3 regions of the Megasphaera sueciensis genome follow, and region 3 is predicted to be linked to each of the others. Evidence: riboswitches for the same ligand, from Rfam matches in the RefSeq annotation. Region 3 holds a riboswitch; each other region holds the start of a gene.

Region 1 (11,182 bases), 370 kb from region 3:
GTATACCGGGTTTTCAATCTACCGTGGGCATATACAATATTGAGAATTATTATTGACTTATAAAGAAAAAGGTGGTATCTTATAAGTATCAATTAATAATATATATTAGTTAATAATAGATAAAGGGAGTGATTATTATGTCTTTAATTAATAAAGAAGTGTCTGATTTTACCGTACAGGCATATCAAAATGGTAAATTCAAAGAAATAACAAAAAAAGATATTCTTGGAAAATGGAATGTATTTTTCTTTTATCCAGCGGATTTTACTTTTGTATGCCCAACGGAATTGGAAGACTTGGCTAATTCGTATGATAAATTTAAGACAATTCATTGTGAAGTATATAGTGTATCGTGTGACACTCATTTTGTACATAAAGCCTGGCATGATTCTTCAAAATCTATTCAAAAGGTGACGTATCCTATGATTGGTGATCCCATGGCTATATTGGCGCGTGATTTTGATGTGTATATTGAGAGTGCGGGGCTAGCCGAAAGAGGAACCTTTGTCGTCAATCCGGAAGGAAAAATAGTAGCATATGAAGTAAATGCCGGCAATGTGGGACGTAATGCCGATGAATTGCTTCGTAAAGTAGAGGCCTCTCAATTTGTGGCGGAGCATGGAGATCAAGTATGCCCGGCGAAATGGCAGCCTGGTGCAGAAACATTGAAACCAAGTTTTGATTTAGTCGGTGCTATTTAAGAAATAACAGTGAGGCGATGCATATGAGAAATATGTATGATGCCGTAGTTGTCGGCGGAGGCCCGGCAGGGCTCTCTGCCGCCATATATTTAGGCAGAGCAAAGCATAGAGTTCTTGTTGTGGAAAAAGTAAAAATCGGCGGACAGATTACTATTACTTCTGATGTTGCCAATTATCCCGGAATAACACAGATAAGCGGTACAGAATTAACGGATGAAATGTATGCCCAAGCAAAAAAATTTGGTGCAGAATTTGTTGAAGCAGGTGTGAGGGAATTGACACTGGACCAGCAAATAAAGAGGATTGATACGACTAAAGGAAGTTATCAATCGCTATCTGTTATATTGGCAACGGGGGCAAATCCGCGGAAAATAGGATTTATCGGAGAAGAAAAATTTCAAGGTCATGGTGTTTCCTATTGTGCAACTTGTGATGGTGAGTTTTTTTCAGGAATGGATGTTTTTGTTATCGGCGGTGGTTTTGCTGCTGTTGAAGAAAGTATTTTTTTGACAAAATATGCTAAAAGTGTAACTATTCTTGTGCGTAAAAATCGTTTTTCGTGTGCCGGAGCAATTGTCGATGAATTAAAAAAATATCCCAAAATTACTGTTAAATTCAACACAGAACTGGTTCGAGCGGATGGCCAACAGACAATATCCTATGCCGAGTTTAAGAATAATAAAACGGGAGAAATGTGGCGGCATGATGCGGTCGGACATGGTGATTTTGGCATTTTTGTATTTGCTGGATATATTCCTAATACAGCACTTTTTGCAGATACAATACATTTAAATCAGCAAGGATACGTGATTACAGATGCAAATCAGAAAACTAATCTTGATGGGGTATATGCAGCGGGTGACGTGTGTATTAAAAATTTACGACAGATTGTAACTGCCGTATCGGATGGGGCTATTGCCGCAACGGCCTTGGATACGTATATTTCAGCGATGCATGAGAAGTTTAATTTATCTGAGGTCAGTCAAATTGAAGAAGTGGAAGATAAATCGAAAAAACAAGATGAAGATAACGTGGTGCAAAAAGAGGGTGATGATATGAATTTTATTTCAGCAGATATTAGGGAAAAGCTTGAACCGATTTTAACTAAATTTGAACATAAAGTAATTCTCAAAGTATGGCTTAATGATAGTGAATTTTCAATGGAACTAAAAAACTTTGCCAAAGAATTTTGCAGTTTAACTGCAAATATATTGTATGAGGAAGGTATAATTGAGGGAGCGCCCGGTTTGGAAATTATTCGCGAAGATGAGACTAGCAGCGGAATTATTTTTCACAGTGTCCCGGGAGGGCATGAGTTCAATTCCTTTGTTCTTGCATTATATAATGTAGCTGGTCCAGGACAAGATTTGGATCCCGCAGTGGAAAAAAAATTAGAACACATACAAAAACCGATACATATTCAAGTTGTGGTATCTTTATCATGTACGATGTGTCCGGAGGTTGTCATAGGAACACAGCGCCTGGCAGCCGCATCATCGAAAATTACAGCAGAAATGTATGATGCACAGCATTTTCCTGATTTAAGAAAGAAATATAATATTATGAGTGTACCTTGTATGATTGTAAACGATACAGCTGTTTATTTTGGCAAAAAGAATATTTCTGAAATTATAGATTTGCTGTTGTAAGGCATAGTAACAATAGAACGTCCTCCTGTACACATGTTGTATAGGAGGACGTTCTATTGTTACTATGGTATATTTTTTTTGACATGAGCGGTAAACATAAGAAATTGTATACGGCATATATTAATGATCTATACCTAATATCATTTCTGCCCGTCGGATTTGTTCTGCCGTAGGGGATTGCATATTTTTTAATGTATAGGGAATACCCAACTGTTCCCACTTAGGAACTCCTAATGTGTGATACGGCAGAATCTCTGTTCGTTCTATCGTTTTTAAGGTTTTTATAAAATTGGACATGCGATGCAGCCCCTCTTCATCATCAGTCAATCCGGGTACAAGAACATGGCGAATCCACATAGGTTTACCAAAGTCTGATAATGTGCTTGCCAGTTCGAGAATATTGACATTACTTTGTCCTGTTAATTTTTTATGTTTTTCTTCATCCACTTCTTTGATATCCAGTATAAATAAATCGGTAAATTCGCAAAGTTTTTTAAATTTTCCCCAAAAGGGTTGACCTCGTGTAAAGGGATTTCCCGAAGTATCTAACGCGGTATGTATACCTTGCTTTTTTGATAATCGAAAGAATTCCGTCACAAAATCTAATTGAAGCAAGGCTTCACCACCGCTCACCGTGATACCGCCGTGGTTCTTCCAATATGACTTATAGCGTAATGCCTGCTGCAATACATCTTGCGGTGTCCTTCTTGTACCTGTGTGAGTATTCCAGGTTTCGGGATTGTGACAATACCGGCAGCGCATATGGCATCCCTGCATGAATACAATAAAACGCACACCGGGTCCATCAACGGCTCCGAAGGATTCTGTCGAATTAATGAGTCCTGTAAGTTGTTCAGCCATTTTTCTCCTCTTGTTCCAAATGGCATAGCCCTGAAACTATTCAGGGCTATGGTTTTAGTTAGAGTTTATTATGAAATGTACGGGAAATAACGTCTAGTTGCTGTTCCCGGGTAAGCGCGATAAATTTGACAGCATAGCCTGATACACGAATTGTTAAATTAGCATATTCTGGCTTTTCAGGGTGTTCCATCGCGTCGATCAGCATTTCTTTTTCAAAGATGTTGACATTTAGATGGTGTGCTCCTTGGTCAAAGTAGCCGTCCAAGACATGGACGAGATTAGCGGTTCGTTCGGTATCGGTATGACCTAAAGATTCGGGATTCATGGATTGCGTATTGGAAATACCATCCAACGACCAAATATAAGGAAGCTTGGCAACGGAATTCAAAGAAGCCAGCATTCCATTTTCTTCGGCCCCATAGCTGGGATTTGCTCCGGGAGCAAAAGGAGTCCAAGCGCGTCTGCCATCAGGAAGATTTCCTGTAAAACGTCCATATACGACGTTAGATGTTATGGTCAGTATAGATGTTGTAGGTTCAGAATTACGATAGGTATGTCTTTTGCGGACATCTGTAATAAATTCGTGCAAGAGCCAGATACCGATATCATCAGCTCGGTCATCATCATTTCCATATTTCGGAAAATCTCCTTCTATGGCAAAGTCTTCTGCCAGTCCCTTATCATTACGGATAATGCGAACGTTGGCATACTTGATTGCCGATAAAGAGTCAATAACATGAGAAAAACCTGCAATGCCTGTTGCAAACGTACGGCGTACATTTGTATCGATCAACGCCATTTCTGCGGCTTCATAATAGTATTTGTCATGCATATAGTGGATGGTGTTCAGTACATTGACATACAAACCGGCCAGCCAATCCAACATGAGCTTGTATTTTCTCAACACTTCATCATAATCAAGATATTCTGATGTAATTGGCGCTAATTCCGGTCCGGCTTGTATCCCGAATTTTTCATCTACACCACCGTTAATGGCATACAGCAGTGCTTTGGCCAGATTTGCCCGAGCTCCGAAAAACTGGATTTCCTTGCCCGTTTGTGTAGCTGAAACACAGCAGCAAATAGAATAATCATCACCCCATACGGGTTTCATGACATCATCATTTTCATACTGAATAGAACTGGTTTTTACAGAAATACTGGCAGCGTACCGTTTAAATGCATCAGAAAGAGCGGATGAATAGAGAACTGTCAAATTGGGTTCTGGAGCAGGTCCCATGTTTTCTAATGTGTGGAGAAAACGAAAATCTGTTTTCGTTACCATAGAACGGCCATCCATACCGATTCCTGCCACTTCCAATGTAGCCCAAACGGGATCACCGGAGAAAAGTTCATTATAGGACTTGATACGTGCAAACTTTACCATACGAAGTTTTAACGTCAGGTGATCAATAAGTTCTTGTGCTGTACTTTCTGAGAGTATGCCGCGTTGAAGATCCCGGTCAATATAAATGTCTAAAAATGTGGAAATACGACCTACAGACATAGCAGCACCATTTTGGGTTTTGATGGCAGCTAAGTAGCCAAAATACAGCCACTGCACTGCTTCTTTTGCCGTAGTTGCAGGATGGGAAATGTCGAAGCCATAAACAGCTGCCATCTTTTTCATATCTTCAAGTGCACGGATTTGTTCGGAAAGTTCTTCGCGCTGTCGAATTACGTCGTCCGTCATTACTCCGTCACCGCAATTTGTTTTGTCTTCTTGTTTCCACACAATTAATTGGTTTATTCCGTAAAGTGCTATACGGCGATAATCGCCTACAATACGACCGCGTCCGTATGTATCTGGAAGACCGGTGACAATATGTGTGTGACGCGCTGTTTGCATTTCTTCTGTATAGGCATCGAAAACAGCTTGATTATGTGTTTTGTGATATTCTGTAAAAATTTTGTGAAGTGATGGATTCAGTGTATAGCCATACATTTCCAATGCTTCTTCTGCCATTTTTATACCGCCGTAAGGCATAAAAGCACGTTTTAGCGGTTCATCTGTCTGCAGCCCGACAATTTGTTCCCAGTGTTTCAATTGATCATCAATATAACCGGGACCATAGGCAGTTAAACTGGAGACGATTTCCGTTTCTTCTTTTAGGACACCGCCGTTTTTTCGTTCAGCTTTTTGCAATTCCTGCAGTTTAGCCCAGAGTTTGTTTGTTCCTTCTGTAGGCCCTTCCAGGAAATCGGCATTTCCATCATAAATTCGATAATTGTGTTGAATAAAATCCCGTACATTGCATTCTTCTTTCCATAGCCTGCCGTTAAATCCGTTCCATTCCTGACAATGCAGCATGTGCATACCCCTTTCTTATACAGCTATTTATTTTAAATAGATGATAAAAAAAGACCGACAAATCTGGTCCTTTGCCCAGACGGTCGGCTTATCAGGAATTATGCTTCATGTGGTTGCTCCACTTCCGTCAGTCACATAATTCTAATGAAATTATAACCGTTGGAAGAGGCATTTGTCAATATAATAAAAAAGAGATATAGTCAAGTATAGTATCTTACTTTTTTTTAAATAGATAATATGGTACTATTATTTTTAGGAAAAATGTTTTTACTATCAGGAGGATATGAATGTATAGTGGAGAAGATATCAATAGTCCGATAAAAGAAATAGGACGTGTATTAAAAAAAGTTCGGTTTGACAGAAATTTGACATTGGATAATGTGTCAGATATGACTGGTGTTAGCAAAACTATGTTAGGTCAGATTGAACGTGGCGTGTCGATTCCGACAATTTCTGTATTGTGGAAAATAGCTAAAGGAATGAAGTTATCATTATCCACATTGTTTAATGAGAAAGTACAAGAGTATAAAGTTGTAAATATTGAAGAAGATCTGCAACCAGTATTTGATGAAGGAAACAATATGATATTATATAATGTTTTTCCATTTAATCCGGCCAATGGTTTCGAATATCTTTATATCATATTGTTACCGGGTACAGTGCATAAATCAGATTCCCATCGTGAATTTATAGAAGAATATATTGTTGTTACAAAGGGAACGTTGACACTTATGGTGGATACACAAACATTTATATTAGAGGCACCTTCAAAAATAAAGTTTCAATCTAATGTTTCTCACAGTTATGCTAATTATGGTCAAGACAAGGTTGTTTTTCAAAACATTATAAAATATTGATATATACTACAAGCGGCCTTCTATGGTAGCAATACTTACTATAGAAGGTTTTTCTTTTTAATAATGATTCCAATATAGCAATGGAATTGAATACTAATTGACAACATAAATCCCAAGTGTTATAGTACATGACATAAACGTTATAAAGTATATTTAACGTTATAAAGCATTTAATGTAGACCTTTAAAGGAGTTCTTGTTATGTTGACAAAACGGGTACAAAAGGCTAAAGATGAATACATAAATAATAAACCGTCGATTTCATACGAGAGAGCCAGAATCTGGACGGAATCCTATAAAAAAACAGAAGGAAAATCAGAAGCTATACGACGGGCCTTGGCATTTAAGGCGGTATGTGAACAATTAGTTGTTACTATATTTTCAGGAGAATTAATTGTCGGTGCGGTTGGTGAATTTCGTAAATGCGGGATATTGACTCCTGAATTTTCCTGGACGTGGGTGGATCAGGAAATGGATCATTTTTCTGTTCGAGTACAAGATCCGTACGAAATGACAGATGAACAGCGTGTGTTTGTTCGTGAGAATATATTTCCGTATTGGGAGGGAAAGTCACTGGAAGAAGCCTTTTTAAAACAAATTCCGAGTGAAACAGCAAAAGTTGCTGTGGATACGGGGATTGTTGACTGTGATTCAAAATGGCGGCAATCTGTCGGAGAAATTACGCCTGACTATGAAGATGTTTTATTTAAAAAAGGATTTAAGGGAATTATACATGATTGTAATAATAAATTACAGTTTTTAGATCTTACAAACTATACTGATTTAGAAAAATATGAATTTTATCAATCTATTATATTGGTTAGTCAAGGAATGATTCTTCTTGCCAGCCGATATGCGGATAAGGCGGAAGAAATGGCAGGTAAAGAAACAGACGTTGTTCGTAAGTTAGAATTGCAGAATATTGCGGCTATTTGCCGTAAAGTTCCGATGATGCCGCCGACAACGTTCCAGGAAGCACTGCAGATGATATGGTTTTATCAATTAGGCGGAATTCTTATGGAAAATCCGTTGTCGTTAAACCCCGGACGATTTGATCAATATATGTATCCGTATTATTGTTATGACAAAAAACAGGGATTACATGACGATGCCGGTATTTTGGAATTGATAGAGTGTTATTGGCTGAAGCTATCAGAATGGGTTTGGACGATTTCATCTAATACAGCAGATTTTTTTGCCGGGTATAATCAATTTCAAAATTTGACGGTTGGCGGGAGTGATCGCAACGGCAAGGATGCGACCAACGAATTAAGCTATTTAGCGTTGCAGGCGACCTCGGAGGTAAAAACACATCAACCCGGGTTGTCTGTCCGCATTTCGCAAGATAGTCCGCAAAAATTTATAGATGCGGTTATGGAACTAGTTGCCCAAGGGACAGGTTTTCCGGCTATTCACAGTGATAAAACAGGGTATCAAATGCTGAAAAACCTGGGGTATGATACGGAAGATGCACGAGATTGGAATAACTGCGGCTGTGTTGTACCTCATTTCCGCAAGACTTTTGAATGGACAAGTACGGTTAATGTAAATTTCTGCGGGGCTTTTGAGTACGCTACCAATGGAGGAAAAAGCCGCCTTACGGGAAAATTGATGGGATTACCTATTCATCAAGATCGCAATTTTAAAACATACGAAGAACTGGAAGAAGCTTTTTTTGAACAGTTTGATAATCTTATCCGTATTTCTGTTACGGCATCCCTGGTAGCACAGCGACTGCAGCAAAAAATGATTCCTCGTCCGTATTTTTCGGCAGTATCCGAAGACTGTCTGGAAAAAGGAAAGGATATGGTTAATGGCGGAGCAAAATATAATATTGGACCTGTATTGACAGGAATTGGATTAGCAGTTACGGCCAATAGTTTGGCTGCTGTTAAAAAACTTGTGTTTGAAGATAAGGTCTGTACACTCCACGAAATTTTTGATGCTCTTGACCGAAATTGGGTTGGGTATGAAGGATTAAGAAAAATGGCACAACATGTTCCTAAATATGGGAATGACAGTGATTATGTAGATACAATTGCCCAGAGAATTTCAAATCATTACTATGAAACAACGCATGCGTACACCGATATTTACGGTAATCCGTTTACTTCGGCTTTTATGGGAATATCTAATTTTATTCCGACAGGAAAAGTTATAGGCGCAACAGCTTGCGGCAGACTTGCGGGGCAGCCGATTTCTGAAGGAGTTTCACCTTTTGCGGGAAGTGATACGTCTACTCCGTTAGCAACTATGAAGTCGGCAGCTAAAATGAATCAAGATGTCCATTCCGGCGGCACGTTGTTAAATATACGGTTAAGTCATAGCCTTGTAGATACCAAACGAGGACGTAGTAATTTGGCGGCAGTTATTCAAAGTTTTTTCAATATGGGTGCATTTCATGTCCAGTTTAATACGATATCGACTAAGACCTTGCGGGAAGCGCAAGAGCATCCGGAAAACTATAAGGATCTGCTTGTGCGGGTAGCCGGGTATAGTACGCAGTTTGTTCATCTATCTAAGACGCTGCAGGATTCCATTATTGCCAGGAGTGAACATGTCAGCTATTAACGGAAAAGTGCTGCAACTGCAGCACTTTTCCGTTAATGATGGAGAAGGAATTCGTACCATCATATTTTTTGCAGGTTGTTCTCTTCGATGTAAATGGTGCGCGAATCCGGAAGGATATACGATGCATAATCAGATTATGTACATAGGATCATTATGTACAGCGTGCGGACGATGTACGGCTGTCTGTCCTCGCCATTTAGATTTTGATTTGCATAATAAAGCTGTGCGAAGCCAATGTGATGGGTGTGGTTGCTGTATACCGGCTTGTTTGGATAATGCAAGAAAAAATACGGTATCGACATGGACGATTGAGGATGTTATCACACAACTAGAACCACAGATCCCTTATTTTCGTCAGTCTGGCGGAGGAGTAACCTATTCAGGGGGAGAATGTACAAATCAGCCGGAATTTTTGGAAAAACTGGTTAAGAAAGTATATGATATAGGATTAAATCAAGCGATGGAAACAAGTGCAACATTTGATTTTGATCAAGTGCAGTCTATATTGAAGTATATTGATTTATTGTTTGTTGATATTAAACATATGGATAGTAAAAAACATGCATACTATACAGGGCGTGATAATGAACATATTTTAAGTACCATTGCCAGTTTAGGTCAATTTCGCAATGATCTTGTGATTCGTATTCCGGTTATTATGGGAGTTAACGGAGATGATGCTAATATTATTGCTACAGCAAGATTTGTAAAACAACATATATTGGATCCCAAAATAGAATTATTGCCATACCACTCTTATGGAGTGGATAAATATGAACAATTAGATATGTCATATCCGGAAAATATGTTTCGAACACCTACAGCAGTGGAATTAAATCATATGAATTATCTAATTGAAAAAGAAGGGGTGCAGATTATATCATTTAAATAGCGTTTTTTTAGAACTGAAAGAACACGGTGCTTTATATAGTACCGTGTTCGATCATGTAACGATGTTTTCAAGATGGAAACATCCGTTACATCGTATACTGCAGAATTTTTAATAAACAGGACTGAGCGGAAACGAAATGCCATTTTTCGTTTCCGCTCAGTCCTGTTTGTTTTTTACGTTTCATTCTTAAAATAAATCTTACATATAAAGTTTTTTTAAAAAAATTATTTTGCGTCAACATCTACGATTTTTAAAGGATTCAAAATATTATTTGGATCCAGCGCTTTTTTGATAGCACAAATCATCTTGTATTCACCCTCTGGTGTACAACGCTTAAAATCATGCAATTTTTTATAACCGATACCGTGTTCTCCAGACATTTTACCGCCCATGGCATATACTTCACGGAATAGATCTTCATGGAAGCCTTCCATTTTTTTCATCCATTCTAAGGGGGATAATTTATTTATATTTAATGGCAGTACATGAATATTACCATCACCAATATGTGCAGAAGTTACACTATAAATACCATGTTTCTTTTCGAGTCCCGGTATTTTAGCAGTAATATCTGCTATTTTATCGAGAGGTACGACAAAATCTTCTGCAACGAACATGATATCAATATCTCGGGCGGCTTCTGCAAATTGGCGGCGGCATCCCCAAATACGATCATCAGCTTGGATAACATCGACAGCCCCCATAGAGTCGCATAGATCGCTGAGTTTTTCCATTTTTTTATCTAATTCATCTTCATCAAATGTTTCGACTGTAATAATAACATAGCAGCAGCCTTCATCGAGATGAGGAAGTGTGACCTTACAGAATTTACTGCACATGTTTAAAGCTTTATTATCCATGTATTCAATACTTGTCGGTTCCAGACCGGCTTTAAGAATCTTGTTAGGGAGAGCAAATCCCTTTTCGTCTTCTTTGAAAATAGCAACTAAATCAAATTTATAAGGTGCCAGGGGGCGTAATTTAAGTGTAATTTCGGTAACGATGCCCAATGTGCCTTCAGAACCGCAAATCAGTTGTTCCAAACAATAACCGGTCGAACATTTTTGCAGACGGGCACCGACATCAACAATATCGCCCGTAGGAGTCACTATTTTCATACCGTAAATTTGGTTGCGTGTCGTACCGTATTTGACGGCTTTATTGCCGCCGGCATTGGTAGCAACATTTCCGCCGATTTGACAACTGTCAGCGCTACAGGGGTCTCCGGCATACAACATTCCCTGTTCGTTAACTTTTTTTTGAATGACACTGGTGCGGACACCGGTTTGTACGACGGCATACATATTATCCGCATTGATTTCCAGAATTTTGTCCATGCGA
Region 2 (11,182 bases), 880 kb from region 3:
TAGAAGGCAAAAGTGCATTATTAACTAATACCAGACATATTGATCTTGTACGGCGCAGCGGGGAGGCAATAAATCGTGCTTTGGATACCATACAAAACAACATGCCCGTTGATTGTGCAATTGTTGATATTCGTGAAGCCTGGGAATTGCTCGGATCTATTACGGGAGATACAATACATGATGATATTGTATCGGAAATATTCAGTAGATTTTGTTTAGGAAAATAAAAGGGGATGGAAAGTTTATGTTTGTTGTAGATACATATGATGTCATTATTGTTGGCGCGGGTCATGCTGGCTGTGAGGCCGCACTTGCTAGTGCGCGGCTGGGGGTAAAAACATTAATGGCAACATTGAATTTAGATAATATTGCGCTTATGCCTTGTAACCCGGCTGTCGGCGGACCGGGTAAGAGTCACCTTGTCAGAGAAATAGATGCGTTGGGCGGTGAAATGGCAATCAATACAGATAAAACTTGTTTACAAATGCGTATGCTTAATACCGGAAAAGGTCCGGCAGTGTATTCATTGCGGGCGCAATCTGATAAAAAGTTATATCAATCGACAATGACAAAAACGCTGGAAAATCAAACAAATCTTGATGTTAAGCAGATCATGGTAACTAAGCTGCTTGTGGAAAGTGGTAGAATTAAGGGTATAGAAACAGAATTAGGTGAGATATATCAGGCACAGTGTGTTATTTTAGCAACTGGAACTTATCTTAAAGGGAAAATTATCATTGGAAATTATGCCTATTCGGGTGGTCCTATAGGACAGCGTTCAGCGGAAGATTTATCGGGATCTTTGCTTAAAAATGGAATTCAATTAATGCGTTTTAAAACAGGAACGCCGGCACGTGTTGATCGGCGTACATTGCGTTTTAGTGAAATGAGTGAACAGAAAGGCGATGTAAAAGGTCATGCGTTTTCATTTCTTTCTCAGCGCGCGGAATGCAATAAGCAATCTTGCTGGCTGACGTTTACAAATGAGGAAACGCATCGTATTATAAGAAATAATCTTGATAGAGCTCCTATGTGTAATGGCCTTATTCAAGGAATTGGACCGCGATATTGTCCTTCTATTGAATCGAAAATTGTCCGTTTTGCCGATAAAAAGAGGCATCAGCTGTTTATTGAACCAGAAGGAGAAATGACGGAAGAAATGTATGTGCAGGGAATGAGTACAAGTCTTCCTACGGATGTACAATATCATTTTTTAAGAACTATTCCAGGTCTGGAAGATGTTAAAATTATGCGACCAGGATATGCTATTGAATATGATTGTCTTGATCCTACACAACTAACATTATCTTTGGAAACAAAAAAAATCAGCGGATTATTTTCTGCAGGACAATCTAATGGGACAAGTGGATATGAAGAAGCGGCAGCGCAGGGATTGATTGCCGGAATTAATGCGGCTCGCAAGGTGCAAAAAAAAGAACCATTTATCTTAACTCGTGCGGAAGCTTATATTGGAGTACTTATTGATGATTTAGTTACAAAAGGAACCAACGAACCGTATCGTATTATGACGAGTCGGTCAGAATATAGATTGATACTAAGACAGGATAATGCGGATCTGCGTTTAACAGAAAAAGGATATCAGTTGGGGTTAGTGACACAAGAACGGTATACGGTGTTTTTAAAGAAAAAAAATGATATAGAAAATGCGATTGAAAAATTGAAAGCTATTTCAATCACGCCTACGGAAGAAAATCAAAAAAAATTAAAAAATATAGGGACAGCTCCTATTCGTACGGGACTTCGGGCCTATGATTTATTACGCCGAACAGATTTAGATTATGAAATGCTGAGGACTCAATTTTCTTTAGAAAAATTGGATGATGATGTACGTGAAGAGATAGAAATTATGATAAAATATGAGGGTTATATTCAAAGACAGCAAGAACAGGTAGAAAAGATGAATAGATTAGAACGCAAGCTTATGCCGAAAGATATAATATACGCTGATATCGGTACGTTGTCAGGAGAAGCTCGGCAAAAACTCGATCAAATCCGGCCACATTCTTTGGGACAAGCTAGCCGTATTTCAGGTGTATCACCAGCAGATATTACAGCACTTCTTATTGTGTTGGAACAATGGCAACGGGAGGGAAAATAGTATGTTTGACCGTGACCTTAAAGCGGTACTCGATCCATTTAATATTTTATTAACGGATCGACAATATGAACAAATTTGTGTATTTACTGCATTATTAATAGAAACAAATAAAGTTATGAATTTAACTGCAATCACTAAGCCGCAAGAAATTGCAGTTAAACATATGGCGGATAGTTTATCTTGCTATGATAAGACGTATTTTCCTAAAGGAGCGTCTGTTTTGGACTTGGGAACGGGTGCTGGGTTTCCCGGTATTCCGCTGGCTATTTTACGGCCGGATTTGCATGTTACTTTTTTTGATTCTTTACAAAAAAGATTGATTTTTCTTAAAACAGTTGTTTCGAAGATTGGTATTTCTAATGCTGCTTTTATTCATGGGCGTGCAGAAGATGAGGCACATCGGTCGGAATACAGGGAACACTTCGATGTTGTTACCAGCCGTGCGGTTGCCCGACTGAATATATTGGTGGAATGGGCATTGCCTTATGTTCGAATAGGTGGAGTATTTGCAGCATTAAAAGGGGCACAATATGAAGAAGAACTTACAGAAGCCTCGTCTGCCATTTCAATTTTAGGCGGAACTGTTATTGAAATTCGGCCGGTGCATCTGATTGGGATGGAAGATAAACGAGCGGTATTATATATAAAGAAGGATCGGACGAGTCCGAAAAAGTATCCGCGTAAGCCAAAAATTGCAGTAAACAATCCATTATAATATAAAATATATCTTCATGAATATCTTATACGATGGCAACGATGAGTTATGTTATTTGTGTAAAAATGTGAGGATAACTAATTGACATAAATTTACATTGTGATATAATCTAACTACATTAGAATATATCAGTACAGAACTGACGGAATTAAGTGGAAAAACCACGTGGACTGTATTGTGTGTAGAAGCGCCGACCGTCTGGGCAAAGTATAAATATGCTTTGGCCAGTCGGCCGGTTTTTTTCGTGTCGGCTCGCCTTTATAGTTATAGGGAGAGATATACATATGAAAAAAAATCGCTGGTTTATTGCTTTATCTGCTATGGGTATTCATATTTGCATTGGCAGTGTATATGCGTGGAGTGTATTAACGAAACCCATTATGGAAACGATGGGTTTTACATTAAGAGAAACAACGTGGACATTTTCTTTGGCTATTTTATTTTTAGGGTTATCGGCGGGATTTTTAGGAAGTTTTGTGCAAAAAATAGGTCCTAAAAAGTCAGGGCTTATGTCAATGGGTTTCTTTTGTACCGGTATGTTTGGCACTGCCGTTGCTTTGTATTTTCACAATTTATTTCTTATGTATCTTTTTTATGGTATTATTGGCGGGATTGGTCTTGGCACCGGATATATCACACCGGTATCGACACTGGTAAAATGGTTTCCTGATAATCGAGGATTTGCTACAGGACTTGCAATTATGGGATTTGGGTTTGCCAGTATGATTGCTGGACCCGCAATGCAAATTTTAGTGCAACATTTTGGTCTTGTTACAAATTTTATTATTCTTGGTATTGTATACATGACTATTATGACTGCTTCGTCGTTGTATTTGACCCCGCCTAAGTTAGGTGAAGTTCCGGCAACAGATATGATACTCAAAGAAGCCAGTGAAACAAATGCAGTTCAATATGCGGGTGCAATGCCGCAGTTTACAGTAAAGCAAGCTATGAAAAAATGGCAGCTATATACGATTTGGTGGTTATTTTTTACAAATATTACTTGCGGGATTGCACTTTTGGCAGTGGCCTCTCCTATGGCACAGGAAGTTGTTCAGATGTCTCCTATAATGGCCGCATCTATGGTTGGCATTATTGGATTTATGAATGGGGCTGGGCGTATTGCATGGGCTACAGTTTCTGATTATATTGGTCGCTCTAATACGTATATATTATTTTTTGCTATTGAAGTAGTAGCGTTTTTTAAACTGGCATCTATTACAAGTTCGTTTAGTTTTCAATTAGTAGTACTTCTTATTATTACTTGTTATGGTGGTGGATTTTCTTGTATGCCGGCATATCTCAGTGATCTTTTTGGAACTAAAGAGCTAAGTGCAATTCATGGACGTATTCTTACCGCTTGGGGAGCTGCGGGAGTTGCTGGTCCGTTGCTTTTATCATTTATTAAGGAAACAACTAATAGTTATGCGGTTACACTTCAATTTTTTTCGGGGTGTTTTGTGTTAGCCTTGTTAATTATGATTTTTCTTAAGATGAAAACTCGTCATGGTCTTACTGGAATAGAGGAACGAGTAAAACAAAATGAAGTTCCATCATATACTGATCATTGAGATACTATGAAAATATTTAGCACAACAAAAAGCAAACGAATTTTAAATTCGTTTGCTTTTTGTTGTGATGGTTTTTTGACAATTGTAAATGGAATAGATATGCCATCTGACAGCCTTATTATAAAACGATAGTCATTCATTGTCAATGAGACATCATACAACTATATAAAAATATTAAAGTATTTTATTCTATAAAATTATTTTTTTTGATTATACCATTCAATTGTATGAAGCATATGTAATTTCATTGCGTTTCGAGCTCCTTCGGCATTACGGAGTTTTAAAAATTCAATGATTAAACGATGGTATTGATTATTTTTGGGAATAACATTTCTATCCTTAAATAAAAGATTGAACCCTTTTAAAACTCCTTGATAAAGAATTGGAATAATTTCCTTCATATATTCATTGTGGGAAGCCTGTGCAATTGTTTGATGGAATAAATATTCATCTTTGAAATGGATATGATGCCTTTTCTGGTTTTTTTCAATAATATTTTGTAATTCTTCGATCCGTTTGATTTCAGCGGCTGTGCCTCGTAATGCCGTCCAGTATGCCGCTTCAGGTTCAATAATAAGGCGCATTTCGAATAAATCCGCACTATTTCCGTTTATTCCTGTAAGCGGTTCTAGATTACGTTTTAAGTCCGCGGCATCACTTGTGACAAAGGTTCCGCATCCGCGGCGCACTTCGAGAACACCATACGCAATAAGAATACGAATAGCTTCTCGCAGTGTTGTACGGCTTACATTTAATTCCCGAGCTAACTCTAATTCATTGGGCAATTGATCACCTATGGTAAAACGTTTATTAACGGTAATCATGGCAAGAATATTTTCAACTACATTTTCGGAAAGTTTTTTATGATTTTTCATATGTAAAAATTCCTTTATTCTTATTTTTTACGGCAATTTTACTTTATTACAGTATAGCGCTAATTAATTGATAATAGAAGAGAAAATGGAAAATTCAACACATTATAGATAAAAGGAATATACGTATGATATAATATTTTTTAGCACTTGTATGTATAAATGTTGATAAATATAAACAGAAATGAGGATATTTTATGTTAAAAATAGTGGGTATAAGCATTTTTTCAACTATATGGATGACTGGACTGATATTTGCAGCTAATATGATGCAGGTACCTCAAACAGAAGAAAAAAATCAATCAACTATAATAGTGAATGAGAACTCAGTATCATCCATACTGTTGCCGGATTCGCAATTTCGAGGAAAAAAAGTTACACTTAACTTAGCAAGCCGATTATTAACAGTATATGAAGGAAATGTCAAAGTGCTCATGTATCCTGTGGGAGTTGGAAAGATTTCAACTCCCACACCGATTGGATATTATAAAGTTACAGATAAAGAAATGAATCCAGAATGGGTTGATCCAGATAATACAAATTTTCGGATTGAATCAGGAGAAGAAAATCCATTAGGATATCGATGGATTGGACTTTTTGGAAATTATGGTATTCATGGAACGAATAATCCAGATTCCATTGGTGGTTATGTTTCTAATGGATGTATACGAATGTATGAAAAAGATGTGGAAAATTTATATGATATAGTTTCACTGGGTACTCCGGTTGAAATTTATTATGATCGGATTGTAATTGATCGTAATGTGGATCATACTATTTCTTATTATATTTATCCTGATGGATATAAAAGACAACCGTTGGATATATATACTGTCAGAAAAGCTTTAGCCGGTTATGGCGTTGACAATTTTGAAAGTAATGAACATATATCTGAAAAAATAAATGACTCTGATGGACAGCCTACATTTATTGCTAAGGCATATACGTTAGTAATAAATGGCAAGCGTATAAACTTAAAAGCAATTGGTAAAGATGGTAGTGTGTATTTGCCGGCGGTAGCAGTAGCAACCGCCGTGAAATCTGATTTAATTTGGGATGCCGAAAAAGGTATTTTAATTAGTTCATATGGACAAGTTAAGGGAATTGTGAAAAACAATGTGTTGTATTTTCGTGGATCTGATGCGGATATATTATTTCGTTTACATGGAATACTTACAGACCGATTAGTATATGAATTAAATACCGTACAATCGGAACCGATAACTCCTGTACAACAAACAGTTACAGACAAGGAAAACAATATAAAATCGATATCGGCGGAGAAAATGTTAAAAATTACGCATAAATAGAGAAAGTGCAGTCATTATTTTTGTTCATATACAATATTTCTTCAAGCTGTTTTTTTAGGTAATTGATAAAAAAACAGCTTTTTATTTATGTTTTTTTAGTATATAAAACGACTTTCATTTGTTTTTTTAGAAAGTATTTTATTCTTAAAAATATTTTTGTAAAAAAGATAAAGTGTACTAAATTATACAAATATATGAATACACAAATACACAATATACGACATGTTTATTGAAAATTTATATTTTTAAATGAAAAATTACAGCTTATTCTAATAATAATCAATAGTACATAAACTTTATATAAAATACAATAATAGACAAATAAATACAAAAGTAAACCATGTAAAAATACTATATAATTTGCCTAATCTCCCGTCTTGAAATATAATATCCTAAGTTTCAAGGATAACGCATCCGGGACAGGTACCCAGATGCAAAGATTAGGTATTGTAGAAAGGGGAAGGTGAAAGAATGAGCAAAGGTAGTTTAGAGGGTATTATAGTATTGGATTTGACAAGAGTACTGGCCGGACCGTTCAGCGGCCAGATTTTGGCGGATATGGGGGCCCATGTGATTAAGATCGAACAACCCGTCAAGGGGGATGATGCCCGACATATGGGACCATTTCAGAATGAGGAAAGTGTCTATTATATTACCAATAACCGCAATAAAAAAGGGGTTACCTTAAACCTTAAAGCGCCGGAAGGCAAACAAATTTTTCTGGAAATGGTAAAAAAAGCGGATATCGTCATGGAAAATTACCGGCCCGGCACCATGGAAAAATTAGGGCTGGGATATGAGGTGTTGAAACAGACGAACCCCCGCATTATATATGGCAGCGTATCCGGTTTCGGCCATGTCGGCCGGTACAGCCGGCGTCCGGGATATGATATCATTGCACAGGCCATGAGCGGCATCATGAGCACTACCGGCTGGCCGCAGACGGGTCCGACGCGGACCGGGACCCCCTTGGGCGATGTGCTGGGCGGATTGTGGCTGACCATCGGCATTCTGGGGGCTATTCAGGGACGCAGTGTAACCGGCCAGGGACAAAAGGTCGACATCGCCCTGATTGATGCGGCGGTGGCAACGATGGCCAATATCAGCATGATCTATTTGACAGAAGGCCGTATTCCGAAAATGATCGGGAACCGGTACGAATCGACCTATCCCTATGATTCCTTCCTCTGCAGCGATGGCAGCTGCGTTATCGGGGTCGGCAACAATAAGCTGTGGGGGCTGTTTTGCCAAGCGACGGGCCATGAAGATATCGAAAAGCTGGCTATCTATAAAGATACCCCGGAACGGGTCGAACACCATGAAGAACTGAAAGTAATCGTCGAAGAATGGACGAAGCAGCGTACGGTAGCCGATGTCGTAAAGACTTTGCTGGATGCCGGCGTACCGGCGGCACCGATCAACAACATTGAACAGGTAGTCCGGGATCCGCATATTGCCGAAGACCGGCAGATGTTCATTACCCAGCATCACCCCAAGGCCGGCGATATAAAGATCACGGGCTCGCCGCTTAAGATGTCCGGTACCCCCGTCGACCTGTCGACGCCGGCTCCTACTCTGGGCCAAGACAATGAAGAAATATACGGTCGGCTCCTGGGATTGGATGCTGCCGGCATAGAAGCGCTGAAAGAAAAGAAGATCATATAAAGAGAGGCACAGCAATGAAAACAATAGATATGTATGAAGTCGGTCCGCGGGACGGCTTCCAGAACATCAAGGAATATATTCCGGCCGAAACAAAAATGGCGATTATCGACGGCCTGGTCCAAGCCGGAATCCGGCATATAGAAGTCACCTCCTTCGTATCGCCTAAGGCGATCCCGCAATTGAAGGATGCCAGGGAAATCGTGGCATCCTGCCTGCGACAGTATCCGGACGTGGACTTCATGGCGCTTATACCGAACCTGCGCGGTGCCGAAACGGCTGCCGCCGTCGGTATGACCCGCGTGGCATATGTGGTATCCTTGAGTGCCAGCCATAATAAAGCCAATATTAACCGGACCCATGAACAGTCCTATCAGGCGCTGAAGGAAATCCGGGAAACCTATCCACAACTCGATGTCATCGTCGATTTGGCGACTACGTTCGGTTGTCCGTTTGAAGGAAAATTCCCGGCCTCCCGGGTCGTGGAATTCTTAAAGGACTATGTAGATCTGGGTATCCGTGAAGTCTGCCTGTGCGATACGATCGGAATCGCCAATCCCGGACAGGTGCGGGATATACTGCGGGCCGTACAGCAGGCCTATCCGCAGCTGGAGCTGCAGGTGCATATCCATGATACACGTAATATGGGAGCAGCCTGCTCGCTGGCAGCAATCGAAGCCGGTGTTACCAAAATCCAGTCTACGCTCGGTGGGTTGGGCGGTTGTCCGTTCGCCCCGGGAGCTTCGGGGAATTTGGCAACCGAAGACATGGTCTATATGCTGAACGAAATGGGATATGATACAGGGGTTGATTTCCCCCGGGTGCTGGCCTTGGCAAAGAAAGAGGTGCAGCTCATTCCAACTGGGGTGTACAGCGGACACCACATCCGAATCGACGCGGCGTCGCGTTGTTTCCGGTAACCCGTATTTGGCAAAAAGGAGATGGTACTATGGCACAGCATGTAAATTTTATTGAAGTCGGTCCGCGGGACGGCTTTCAGAATGTGAAGGACTATATCCCGGCGGATATCAAGGTGAAACTCATCGACGACTTGTTGGCAGCCGGCGTCCGGCGGATGGAAATGACCTCTTTCGTTTCGCCGAAAGCGATCCCGCAGATGCGGGATGCCGCGGAGGTAGTCTGCCGGACACTGGAAACACATGGCGATGAAGGAGTAGAACTGTATGCACTGGTTCCCAACACCTATGGGGCCAAGGCAGCCGCCGCTGCCGGACTGCGTGAAGTTGCGACGGTTATCTCTGTCAGCGAATCGCATAATAAGGCCAATATCAACCGGACGGTCGAAGAATCGCTGCAGGGATTGGAAAAAATGCGGCAGGCTCTGCCGGACTTGAATATTAATCTGTCCATGGCAACGGCCTTCACCTGTCCGTTTGAAGGAATAACGCCGGTAGAAAATGTATTAAAAATCATTCGACGGGCGGCCGGACTGGGGATTACCCGATTTTGTCTGGCAGATACGATCGGAGAAGCTGATCCGAAGATGGTGCGGGATACGCTGACCATCGTACAGCAGGTATTCCCGGATATCACGCTGGACGTACATATTCACGATACGCGCAATATGGGAATCGCCTGTACCCTGGCAGCTCTGGAAGCGGGCGTTTGCAATGTACAAGCAGCCTTGGGCGGACTAGGCGGCTGTCCCTTTGCACCGGGTGCTTCCGGCAATGTAGCATCGGAAGATTTAATCTTCATGCTGAACAAAATGGGTTTTACAACGGGCATCGACTTTGATAAAATGTTGGCCGCAGCCAAATACGAACGGTCCGTTATTACGGGTAATTTCAGCGGCCATCAGGTACATATCGGTGAACCCTGCCATTAATATTATATTCCGTATATATTGAAAGGAAGTGTCTTTATGCAAAAGAAAACCAACTATCGCTGGATAGTTATGGCAATCTTATTTATTCTTTACACAGTAGCGAACGCTGACCGTGCGAATTTAGGTTTTGCTCTTCCCTATATCCGCCAAGAATTTAATATGACGAATACAGAAGCAGGAGCTATTATTAGCTTTTTCTTCTTCGCATATGCATTTTTCCAAATTCCGTCGGGGTTTTTGGTAAAAAAATTTGGCAATAAGGTTATGTTTTGTTTAGGGATGGCAGTTACTTCTATTTGTACAGGATTAATGGCAGTTGCACCTAATGCATTAGCCTTTAAGCTTTGTCGTTTAGGCGTTGGAATTGGCGAAGCCCCGGTTGCTATTTCCAGTTCCGGTACTATAAATAATTGGTTTCCTCCTAAAGAAAAAGGTACGGCAACGGGAATTTTTCTAGCGGGTTCTAAAATGGGTCCTTTAGTTGTTCCTTTTATCTGTGCATGGATTATACAAATGTGGAGCTGGCATATGATTTTTGTTGGATTTATGATACCAGGGCTAATGCTGGCAGTGGTTTGGTATTTCCTTGTGGCTAATCGTCCACGTGAAAGCCGTTTTTGTAATGACGCAGAAGCCGATTATGTTGAACAAGGGGAAGCGGTTGTAAAAGAAGAAATAAAAAGTTCTTATAATATGAAATGGCTGGATAAAATTGTTCGGGCTAAAAAAGTAGTACCCCTTAGTTCAGCTAAGGAAGTATTTCGTTGCAAAGACATGTGGGCTATTGCAATAGGTTATTTCTTTGTTGTTGGTTTATCTAGTGTATTCATGTCATGGTTGCCCTCTTATCTGGTTAATGTGAAGCATTTTGCTATTATGAAAACTGCGTTTGTTGCTGCCGCACCGTTTGCGGGTACGGTTGTAGGAAATTTCTTCGGTGGTTGGGCATCGGATCATATTTTTGGCAAGCGCCGCAAACCGATGATGATGATTACGGCACTTTCTACTAGCGTATTTATGTATGCCATGCTTTCTGCTCCGGAAAGTCCGGTGCTTTTGGGGTTGCTGCTTTTTGGAGCTGGTG
Region 3 (11,182 bases):
GTCACCGACTTTTACCAAAACAGTCTGTTCGAGCTGTCCTTGATTGATTTCGGAGCCGATATCCAGCTTTTGTGCTTCTTCGTAGGCATGCTGAGCCTGTGCCTTCGTAGCATTGAGTCGCTGCCGCTGTTCTTCCAATTGAGCCCGCAGGGAAATAAGACCTTGCGCATCCATTTTAGCCTGATCAACCATCATGCGTTTTGCCTGAAATTCCAGGTTTTGCATTTCACGGTCAACATCAGTCAGATTCTGCTCGGAATTTTTGAGGATTTTAGCTTTGAGCGCTTCTGTAACCTTTGACTTAACGGCAACAGGGCAGCGCAATGTAATTTGATCCATGGCTCCTCCTATACAATATCTACTGATACTTTTTTATCAGCCTTCACTGCCGCAGCCTTTACAACCAGGCGTATTGCTTTTGCAATCTTTCCCTGCTTGCCAATAACTTTCCCCATATCTTCCGGGGCGACATGAAGCTCATACACTTCGAGGCCTTTCTTTTGATTCTTCGTAACTGTAACTGCTTCCGGGCGTTTCACCAACGCTTTTGCAATACATGCAATTAATTCTTCCATAGCAATCAGCCTCACTTACTTTTTAGACTCTTCAAACTTAGCCATAATACCGGCTTTCTTGAAAAGAGAACGAATCGTATCGGTCGGTTGTGCACCTTTGCCGAGCCATTCTACAGCAGTTTCGACATCGACATTCAAAGATTCTATGCCCTTAGCAGGATCATACTGACCTAAGGTAGCAACAGGACGACCATTATTGCGGGCATTGTGAGAATCAGCAACAACAACACGATAAACCGGATTCTTTTTAGCACCTAAACGAGCTAAACGAATTTTAATCATTACATTTCACCTCCTCAACGTAATATCCTCACTATCGAGGCCTACATATGGAACGGGAGACGCGGCATGAAGCTACGTTTTTTCCCTTGTTGTTTTTTAGCCATTTTCATCATTTTCTGCATTTCTGTAAACTGTTTGATGAGACGGTTTACATCTTGGACACGAGTACCGCTGCCTTTCGCTATACGGCGTTTGCGGCTGTCCTTTATAAGCATCTTCGGATTGGAACTGGATCGTTCTTTAGTTGTCATGGACTGTATAATGGCCTCTAAGTGTTTAAATTCCTTTCCATCCATATTGATTTTATCAATTTCTTTCTTATATTTTCCAATACCGGGAATGAGTCCTACTAAACTACTCATATTTCCCATCTTTTTAACCATGTTCAGCTGAGAAAGGAAGTCATCAAACGTAAAGCTGCCGCTCTTCATGGTTTTTTTCATTTCTTCCATGGATTCTTCATCAAAAGCAGCTTGTGCTTTTTCAATGATCGTCTCCACATCGCCCAAATCCAGTATACGAGAAGCATACCGGTCTGGGTGAAATTCTTCAAGACCATCCAGCTTTTCACTGACGCCAATAAATTTGATGGGTTTTCCGGTAACAGCTTTAATGGACAAGGCGGCACCGCCGCGGGCATCCCCATCAAGTTTGGTCATGATAATACCGTCGATTCCCAAAGCCTGATCAAAAGCTGACGCGGCCGTAACCGCATCCTGCCCGGTCATCGCATCGACGACCAGCATGATTTCATGGGGATGCACTGTTTCCTTAATGCGGACCAATTCATCCATCAAGGTTTCATTAACATGCAGACGCCCTGCCGTATCGACAATGATAATGTCCTTCAAATGGCTAAGCGCAAAAGGAATCGAATTTTGAGATATCTGCACCGGATCCTTGCTGCCTTCTTCGGTATACACAGGAATATCCAACTGTTCCCCCAACACTTGTAATTGAGAAATAGCGGCCGGCCGGTATACGTCACCTGCAACCAGCAAGGGACTCTTCCCCTGACTCTTAAGCATTCTAGCCAATTTGGCCGCCGTCGTCGTTTTCCCGGCTCCCTGCAGCCCTACAAGCATAATAATCGTAGGCGGACGGGAGGAAATGGTAATGCGGCTCTGCGTGCCACCCAATAACTCGGCTAATTCGTCCCGGACAATTTTAATGACCGTCTGTGCCGCATTCAATGTACCGAATACTTCTTCGCCAACGGTTTTTTCTTTTATTTTCTTTATAAAATCTTTTGTTACATTAAAATTAACATCAGCCTCAAGCAATGCCCGACGCATCTCTTTCAGTGCTTCGTTGACATCCTCTTCGGAGAGTTTTCCTTTACCGCGCAGTTTTTTAAAAGCTAACTGAAATCGTTCCGATAAACTTTCGAATGGCATGGGGATCTCCTTTTATCATCAAATATCCAAATGATGTAAGATATGTTTTGCTTTCTCTATTTGCACTGCATCACCCTGTTCAAGCAGTGACACCGCTTCCGATAAGCCTATCCGCAGCGCATTAACGCGTTCCAGCAAATGTAACCGCCGTTCATATCCTTCCAACGCGTTTCCGGCACGATGCAGCATATCATAAACACCTTGTCTTGAAATATGAAGTTCTTCACCGATTTCTGCTAACGACAAATCCATGAAAAAATACAGCTCCATACAACGATGCTGCCGCTCCGTAAGCAGCGGCCCGTATATATCAAGAAGTCGTCCCTTGCGGACCATATCTTCTAACATACCTTCACCGCCTCCTGACAATTGTGCATATTGTCAGTATACAGCAGCTCTTTTTATCTGTCAAGTATTTTTACTTGTCAAGCATGTGTTCGGTGAAGAGATGAATAAACAACCGCAATAATTTTGTTTCTCACATGCTAGCGGTATCGGATTCCTTTATTGTTTTGATTGTTTCTGCTACAACATATTCCATGAGGAGACCTTTAGTTGTAATATATTTTGCTGGCTAGGCAGTGTATCTATTATCTAAACTTTCTATTTTTTAACAATATCTTACCGAGGACTATTTTACACTAGTCACTTATCAATATTGTCACTGTTCGTATAACTATACGTTGTTCACATATGTACACAAGTTGTTCAAATCATACAATTTATTTCTACATTAATTGAAAATTTGACAATGACAACATAAATATTATGCGTTATAATTATGTTAAATGTGTACTCGTATATACAATATATCGAAGGGGGAAAACAAAATAAGCTATGAATACTAAGCAATTACAATATTTTATCGCCGCTGCAGAAAATGAAAGTTTTACAAAGGCAGCTCAACAATTTCATATTACCCAGACAGCCATCACACAGCAAATCAAATCGTTGGAAGATCAACTGCAAGTTATGCTGTTTACTCGAATTAACCACCGAGTCGTACTAACACAAGCAGGCCGGTATTTTCTCAAAGAAAGCCGTGCATTGGTATATACACTTGATAAATCGGTCGATCAGGTCCGTCTTATCGGCAAGGGAATTTCCGGTTCCCTGCGGATCGGCTGGATCACTGGTTTTGAACAAGCACCGCTACATCTGCTGATCCAACGTTTTCACGAGTCGCATCCGCAAATATCACTGCAGCTAGAACGTAACAGTGCCGTGAATTTATATGACAAGTTGCAAAATAATGATTTAGATCTGGTTTTTAATATCCGTTTTGATATTGGCCGCTATAAAAATGTTTTACAACTCCCCATTCATGAATTTCCCGTTGTTGCCGTTCTCCCCAGTTTTCATCCGCTAACGAACAAAAAATATTTATTCCGCGACGATCTACGTGCCCAGGCCTTTATTGTAAGCCGCACGGGGGAAACCATTACCGACCAAAATGAGTCTATCAGCCGGTATATGACAGCAAATATCAAATATGGACAAATCTATTATGCGAATGACACCGAGACCATGATGCTTATGGTTTCTGCCGGTTTGGGTATTTCCATTGTTCCTTCTTATATGATTCCCGCCATTAATAATAACCGCATCAAAACCCTTCCCATTCGTGGTATCAACATGAAAGCCGAAATTATTACTGCCTGGCTGGATGATACAGACAACCCGTCCTTGCCGCTGATGATCCAAACCATAAAAGATTGGAAACGGATTATCGGCTATATTCCGAAACAGAAAAAAACACATCCCAATGTAACAGACACGGGAACTTTATCCCGTAATTCACTTAATCATAAGAAGACAAATCCCAGATATTAATATCTGGGATTTGTCTTCTTATGATTAAGTATCTCATTCTTTTATGGACTGAATCAATGATGGAACAAGCGCAGTCCGGTCATGGCCATGGCCATGTCATATTTATCACACGTTTCAATAACATTATCATCACGGATAGAACCGCCTGCCTGCGCAATATAATCGACGCCGCTGCGATGAGCCCGTTCAATATTGTCACCAAACGGGAAAAATGCATCACTTCCCAAGGCAACACCATGAAGCTGTGCAATCCAAGCTTTCTTTTCCTCTCTGCTTAAGGGTTCCGGTTTTTCTGTAAAAAGATTTTGCCAGACGCCATCAGCTAAAACATCTTCGGCATCATCAGAAATGTATACATCAATTGTATTGTCCCGATCAGGCCGGCGAATATTTTTTTTAAACGGCAGCGACAGTACCTTTGGATTTTGGCGAAGCCACCAAACATCAACCTTGTTCCCTGCCAGACGAGTACAGTGGACGCGAGACTGCTGCCCCGCACCGACGCCAATCGTCATGCCGTCCTTCACATAACAAACAGAATTGGACTGTGTGTATTTCAAAGTAATGAGTGCCACGAGTAAATCTCGTTTCGCCGCTGCAGGAATATCTTTGTTTTTTGTCGGTCGATTTTCAAAAAGATTGTCCGTAATTTTTACATTATTCCGTTCTTGTTCAAAGGTTACTCCGTATACTTCCTTGCTTTCTATACCGGCCGGTACATAATCCGGATCAATTTTCAGTACACAATAGGTTCCCTTGCGCTTGGATTTCAGAATCGCCAAGGCTTCTTCCGTATATCCGGGAGCAATCACACCATCAGAAACTTCACGTTTCAGGAGAGTCGCTGTTTCTGCATCACAAATATCGGACAGAGCGACAAAATCGCCATAGGAACTCATACGATCTGCCCCGCGTGCACAGGCATATGCACATGCCAGCGGAGATAACTGCAAATCATCTACATAGTATATCTTTTTAAGCACATCACTCATACCGGCAGCTACCGCAGCTCCGGCAGGACTGACATGCTTAAAGGAAGCCGCTGCAGGAAGCCCCGTTGCTTCTTTTAATTCTTTGACCAACTGAAAACTGTTAAATGCATCCAGTAAATTAATATAACCGGGACGTCCATTCATTACTTCAACAGGCAGCTCGCTGCCATCCTTCATATACACCCTGGCTGAGGCTTGATTTGGATTACAGCCGTATTTTAATTGCAGTTCCTTCATCGTGAATTACCTCCCAAAAAAATAAATGCCGACACCTCTGGAATCATTGCCCAGACGGTCGGCTTTTCTTAGTCATGCTCCCCGTGGTCATTCCACTTCCGTCAGTCACATGAACTCATGCATAAATTATACCTTTGAAAAACAACCTTTGTCAATGAAAAAATAGCATATATCACGACAGTTCGATGACCTCCAAATCATCAGGAACATAGAGTCCCCCATCATAATACATGATTCCCTCCGCCGTATATTGCGCCTTACGCCTTGCCAAGTCCGTATCTTCTGTATGATATAAAACCAAATTACCGCACTGCAAGGCCGCCGCCGTTTCACAAGCTTCTTTTACCGTACTATGATGTTTTTCATACGGCTTAAACCGTGTACGATCACGATACAGGCAAAAAGCTTCTGCTAGCAGCCAGTCACTATGCTCCGCATAGATACGTGAATGTTCGTTAAACGGTTCATCCCCCAGACAGGTGAGCTTCTTTCCGTCAGGTAGCTGTAAGCTATAGCCGAATTGTTTTGCCTTAGTAGATAAAATATCGAAAGCCTGTATATCCATTCCCAAAACAGAAAACCGTGTACCATTTTTTATTTCATGGATGTAGATTCCGTTATCAATTTTCGCTTTATGTTTTCCCGTTAATGTCAAATCACAAATAACACGCAGCATATGCGCCACTTCATCATGGCAGTAGATGTGGAAGTCTCCCTCATAACTGCCTGTCAGCATATACATGGCAATGCGGCGGATAACCCAGACAACTCCCAAAATATGATCGGTATGCCCATGCGTAACAAACAAATGATGCAGCCGCAGATACGCAACCTTGGCAGCCTTCAACTGCCTCAATATTCCGTTGCCCCCGCCGGCATCGGTAAGAAAACAATCCCCCTCTGCATTCTGTATAACAAAACACGTGTTGTAGCATTCTGTTACCATCGCACAACCGGTTCCCAGCATAATTAATCTTTCCTTAGACATGTCCCGAAAGCTCCTCTTCCTGATTGTATTCTCTGTCAAACGCTATGCTTTACTTAGCTCAATTCCATGAATCGTTATTCTTAAAACATCGACAGACATGCCGGTAGTATATTCAACCTCATGTTGAATCGCGTCCTTGACCTGATGCATTAAGGCTCTAACATTTTCGCCGTACAAAATCGTGACGGACAGCGTGACATCAATGCCGCTTCCTACATCTTGCGTGCTTTTTCCGACTTTCACCTTGTTTACCCCGGCAATGCCGTAAATATCGGTTAAGGTATGATGAATCAAACGCTGCAATACATCGTCCGTAAAAGTCAATTTTCCATAATAACTGAATACCGGACGTACGACAGAGCGTTCATACGTTTCTTCTGATTTTCTGCCGTTTTTTTTCTTAAAAAATGAGCGGATAGATCCCAGCAGATATCCTCTAAAATGAGACTTTAATTCCATTGTCGGAACAGGAATTACATGTTTTCCTTCTCTGACGCGTATCGTATGAGCTTTGGATATTTCTTCAGCAGAGGAGATCTCTTCTATGTGGATAAACGCTTTAGGTTCAGGAATCGCAAGCATTTCTGCAATCTTACGCACCATATGTGCGGAAGTCCCTAACACAAGAAGCTTCTCCGGTTGGATCGTTGCTAGTGCTTTCTGTACCTCGGCCGCCTGCGCTGCATCAGAGAAAATAGCGCGTCGTGTTGCCTTTAGCTGATTTGTTTCTTCCTTGGCTGAACGTCCGGCAACAATTTTATTCTGATAAATCAAGATTCCGTCATCAATGATGCAATCTATATCGTTGTCATGTGCTACAACCAGTGCATGATGGCTTTTACCCGTTCCAGCCGCGCCAATAAATCCTATAACTTTCATTTTTTTCTCCTATATTCGAGTAATGTATGCAACCGTTCCGATGGAACATAAAATTGTCCCACTATTTCGGGGAATCTTCCCGGAACACCATGAAAATCAGAACCACCGCTAATAAGCCAATGCCGCTTTTCCGCAATTTCCATAAACTCGTTTTCTCGTCCTCGGTTCTTGGGATGAAAAACCTCAATACCATCAAATGCATAAGGTAACACAGCCTGCAGATTATGCTGAATCAGTCCCGGATGTGCGAGAATAGCCACCCCGCCAGCCTCATGTATGAGCTGAATACATTCCTCAATCGTACAGCGCTGATACGGTATATACGCCGGAGCGCCCCGATGCAGTACCTCTTGGAACACTTCTTTAATAGTTGCAAAGTACCCCTTTTCAATAAGCATTCGTGCAATATGCGGCCGTCCCACCGCCACGCCCTGCTTGATCAATCCTTCGAGCGGAGTGCGGTCCAACTTATATCCAAGCCCAGCTAATCTATCAACGATTTTCAGCGCTCGTTCCAATCTGCGCTGATGAAAAGTCTGGCAATATTCCCGTATCGCTTTATGATCCGTATGGATATAATACCCTAAAACATGAATATCTTCACCGTTATATTCCGTGCTGATCTCAATACCTCGTATAACGCCGACCGACGAAGAAAAAATACAAGAATGGGAATACGCCTCCACGGTATCATGATCAGTAATAGAAATTTCACCAAGCCGAGCAGTCTCCGCCATCGCTATGAGTTCTTCCGGCGTATACACTCCATCTGAGCACGATGTGTGCATATGTAAATCAACATTCATGGCTGCCCTCCTTTCAGAAGTTCCAATACCGTCTTGATTCCGACTCCCGTAGCACCAAAAAATCCGGTTTCATCTTTTTGTTCACAGAAAGCGGTTCCGGCAATATCAATATGAGCCCAGGCAACTCCCGGACGAATAAACTGCTTAATAAACAATCCCGCCGTAATCGCCCCGGCGTTACGACCACCTGTATTTTTCAAATCTGCTACCTCACTATGCAGCAACGATTCGTATTCCCGATCTGCCGGCAGCTGCCATACCCGTTCATTCATGCGGGCAGCTCCCTCAAAAATATGATTGATCCACTGCTGATCATTTCCGATAACACCAGAACGGACCGTCCCCAGCGCCGTTACACAAGCGCCGGTCAAAGTCGCCAAGTCTATAACCTTCGTCGCACCCAGTTTCTGGGCATAGGTCACGCCATCAGCCAAAACAAGGCGGCCTTCGGCATCGGTATTTTTGATTTCCACCGTTTTGCCACTTAACATCGTAATAATATCATCCACATGGAACGACATGCCGGAGGGGATATTTTCAGCCATCGGCATGACCGCCATCACATTGACAGGATATTTCAGCAACATCAATGCCCGAATAACACCTAACGCCGTGGCAGCTCCTGCCATATCGGACTTCATGAACTCCATATTTTCATGGTCTTTCAGCGATAATCCCCCGCTGTCATAGGTAATTCCCTTACCGACAACAGCCAATTTGTCCCGGCTTTCCGTATTACCGGTATATGTGACCGTTACCATTTGAGGATTATTCATACTGCCTTTTCCCACAGCCAGAAGCCCGCCCATTTTCAACTTTTCCAGCTGCCATTTATTCAAGGTTTCTACCGTAATATTTTCGCTCTTGCACAACGCCGTGGCAATATCAGAAAATTTTCGGGGGGTTAGTTCATTCGGCGGCATATTGACGAGATCTCTCGCTGTTTTGATACCCTCATAAATAGCGGTATACACATAACACATCATGTTCAGCTCTTTAACATCCTCTGCAGAAGTCACGAGATTGACCATAGGTACAAGATGAGATTTTGTGCTTTTCTTATAATGATTAAACTCGTAATTGCGAAACAAAAGGCCGTCAATCAACGTCGGTATATCTGCCTCCAACGTATCCACCAAAACTGCCAACTCGGAAATGCCCTGCGCCATGGCAGTTGCCATTATTTTACGGGCAATACAGAAATCATCAGCCTGCCCATAAGGATACGGCTTTTTACCGATACCGACAAGAATATAATTCTTTACTTTTTCTTCATCAATCAGAGGAAACACGGACACAGACGGATACTCTAAAAGCTCCGGATGTCGGTCTACATATATGCGAAGCTTCTCGCTATCCTTTTTCGGAATTTGTGTCAACACCCGCATCCGGTTATCAACCCCGACGGCAACATTATCCAAGCTGCCACTGCCATTACAAGTAATCATGTTTATCCCTCCAGCTAATCGCTATCTATATATGTTTATTATACATTTTTCCTATAGATAAAATCAATGAAGGAACTTGCATATTCGGTTGTTTACTGTATCTTCCTCTCTTTTCAGAAAATATACTTGATTTTTTCAACAAAATAGTGTATTATATTTTTTGTGCTCATAAACATGTGGACCACTAGCTCAGCTGGTAGAGCACCTGACTCTTAATCAGGGTGTCCAGGGTTCGAGCCCCTGGTGGTCCACCATAAAAAGTATGATAACCATGCCGTTTGCGCGGCATGGTTGTTTTTGTATATACGAGAAAAAACAGCTCATCTACACCCTTATCTACACCTTTTGTAAAATTTTTGCATTATGCACAAAAAAGGTCCTATTTAAAATAGGGCCTTTTAGCTATATAGCATTCATTATTCTTTTCTCAGCAATATCATAATATACTTCAGTCTTCTCAAATCCAATATATTGCCGGTTATGTTTCTTGGCTGCCACGCACGTCGTACCGCTTCCCGCAAACGGATCTAAAATAACTGACCTTTCCGGAACAATTTGTACTAACTCTTCCATGAGCGGTGTCGGCTTTCCGGTCAAATGGAACTTATCTTTTTGTTTCACTGGAAAATTAAAGCAGCCGGGATACGGTCCTGCATGTTTGGCTTTAGAACACTTTCCATTCGTGCCCCACACAATATATTCACATTGATGTCTAAAATAACCCTTATGCGGTGCTCTCGCTCCCAGTCCTTTATTCCATGCTACAATACCACGCCATATCAAGCCGCCCATTTGCAAAGCATCTGAAGCCGTCGGCATCTGCCGCCAATCAGTAAACATAAGGAAATATCCACCAGGCTTAAGAATCCGCTGACAATCAGTAATCCATAAGATACACCAATGCAACCATGAACGTTGATCCATGGTATCACCCACAAAATCCGGACGATGGACAATTTTATTATCTGATTGTTCATACTTACTGGATGGAGTTTGTGCTCGTGCGTTCGCAGTTTGACCACCGCTGCAGTATGGCGGATCTGTAATAACCGCATCCACGGAATTATCTTCAAGCTGCTGCAGCAATTCGATGGAATCACCGCATTTAATTTGATTTAAAAACTTTTCGTTCGTTTACAATCACCTCATAATAATAGATTCTGACTAGTCTACTGGTATTGTATCATGACAACAGCTAGGATGCAAACATTTGTTCTGTTTGAAAATAAATATTGATTAACTTGTATTTTCATCATTTTTAGCATACCATTTGTACTAGTTCATATAAATTAAAAATAGGAGCTGAGAACATGGAAAAAAGAATATCTTATATTTTACTAGGAATCTTTATATTTGGAATAATACTATGTATTATAAGTTGGTTTAGCAAACAATGGTTCCAAAGCATTGAAATAAATATAGGAACAGGATTCATTACTAGCGCTATTATAATTTATCTTTATGATATGACATTAAATAAATATCATAAAAAAGAAAATGAATTGAGAAAAAACATTGCACTTAATTCTCTATATGAAATACTAAAAGAATACTATGAAGTTATCATTTATGGTTTTTTTAAGTCTTCTGCTAAACAAGAAATACGGATTACTTCTTTAGATTATTTAATTTCCGATGAATATTTTAGGGAAGTTGACTATCTTGATTTTAATAAATCTCCTTATTTAGAAAAAAATGATCCTAGGCAAAACAAATTAAATGTACCTAATATTATGAAAAATTAT

What was found. A riboswitch is a leader RNA that binds a small molecule or an ion and turns the genes downstream of it on or off. The one in region 3 is predicted to bind ZMP and ZTP.
Region 1: linked by a shared signal. The riboswitch ahead of pflB (formate C-acetyltransferase) and the one ahead of NXG62_RS13990 (phosphoribosylaminoimidazolecarboxamide formyltransferase) in region 3 are both predicted to bind ZMP and ZTP.
Region 2: linked by a shared signal. The riboswitch ahead of NXG62_RS09680 (L-lactate MFS transporter) and the one ahead of NXG62_RS13990 (phosphoribosylaminoimidazolecarboxamide formyltransferase) in region 3 are both predicted to bind ZMP and ZTP.

Annotation. Positions count from the first base shown of each region.
Region 1 covers NZ_CP116939.1:2,520,707-2,531,888, forward strand. Annotated here, with positions in the region: gene ahpC (alkyl hydroperoxide reductase subunit C) at 138-701, shown strand; gene NXG62_RS12125 (FAD-dependent oxidoreductase) at 725-2,350, shown strand; gene pflA (pyruvate formate-lyase-activating protein) at 2,471-3,211, opposite strand; gene pflB (formate C-acetyltransferase) at 3,270-5,522, opposite strand; ZMP/ZTP riboswitch at 5,589-5,667, opposite strand; gene NXG62_RS12140 (helix-turn-helix domain-containing protein) at 5,810-6,379, shown strand; gene NXG62_RS12145 (glycyl radical protein) at 6,580-8,949, shown strand; gene NXG62_RS12150 (glycyl-radical enzyme activating protein) at 8,936-9,841, shown strand; gene NXG62_RS12155 (FAD-binding oxidoreductase) at 10,066-11,182, opposite strand, start outside.
Region 2 covers NZ_CP116939.1:2,009,021-2,020,202, forward strand. Annotated here, with positions in the region: gene mnmE (tRNA uridine-5-carboxymethylaminomethyl(34) synthesis GTPase MnmE) at 1-227, shown strand, start outside; gene mnmG (tRNA uridine-5-carboxymethylaminomethyl(34) synthesis enzyme MnmG) at 245-2,119, shown strand; gene rsmG (16S rRNA (guanine(527)-N(7))-methyltransferase RsmG) at 2,121-2,834, shown strand; ZMP/ZTP riboswitch at 2,960-3,045, shown strand; gene NXG62_RS09680 (L-lactate MFS transporter) at 3,119-4,405, shown strand; gene NXG62_RS09685 (FadR/GntR family transcriptional regulator) at 4,603-5,280, opposite strand; gene NXG62_RS09690 (L,D-transpeptidase) at 5,475-6,587, shown strand; gene NXG62_RS09695 (CaiB/BaiF CoA transferase family protein) at 7,059-8,252, shown strand; gene NXG62_RS09700 (hydroxymethylglutaryl-CoA lyase) at 8,267-9,169, shown strand; gene NXG62_RS09705 (hydroxymethylglutaryl-CoA lyase) at 9,199-10,098, shown strand; gene NXG62_RS09710 (MFS transporter) at 10,135-11,182, shown strand, end outside.
Region 3 covers NZ_CP116939.1:2,888,041-2,899,222, reverse strand. Annotated here, with positions in the region: gene NXG62_RS14020 (YlqD family protein) at 1-339, opposite strand, end outside; gene NXG62_RS14015 (KH domain-containing protein) at 348-575, opposite strand; gene rpsP (30S ribosomal protein S16) at 591-857, opposite strand; gene ffh (signal recognition particle protein) at 899-2,254, opposite strand; gene ylxM (YlxM family DNA-binding protein) at 2,273-2,602, opposite strand; gene NXG62_RS13995 (LysR family transcriptional regulator) at 3,092-4,087, shown strand; gene NXG62_RS13990 (phosphoribosylaminoimidazolecarboxamide formyltransferase) at 4,141-5,316, opposite strand; ZMP/ZTP riboswitch at 5,358-5,435, opposite strand; gene NXG62_RS13985 (MBL fold metallo-hydrolase) at 5,489-6,304, opposite strand; gene NXG62_RS13980 (Asp23/Gls24 family envelope stress response protein) at 6,347-7,183, opposite strand; gene NXG62_RS13975 (PHP domain-containing protein) at 7,180-7,989, opposite strand; gene NXG62_RS13970 (leucyl aminopeptidase) at 7,986-9,437, opposite strand; tRNA gene NXG62_RS13965 (tRNA-Lys) at 9,616-9,691, shown strand; gene NXG62_RS13960 (DNA-methyltransferase) at 9,840-10,523, opposite strand; gene NXG62_RS13955 (hypothetical protein) at 10,748-11,182, shown strand, end outside.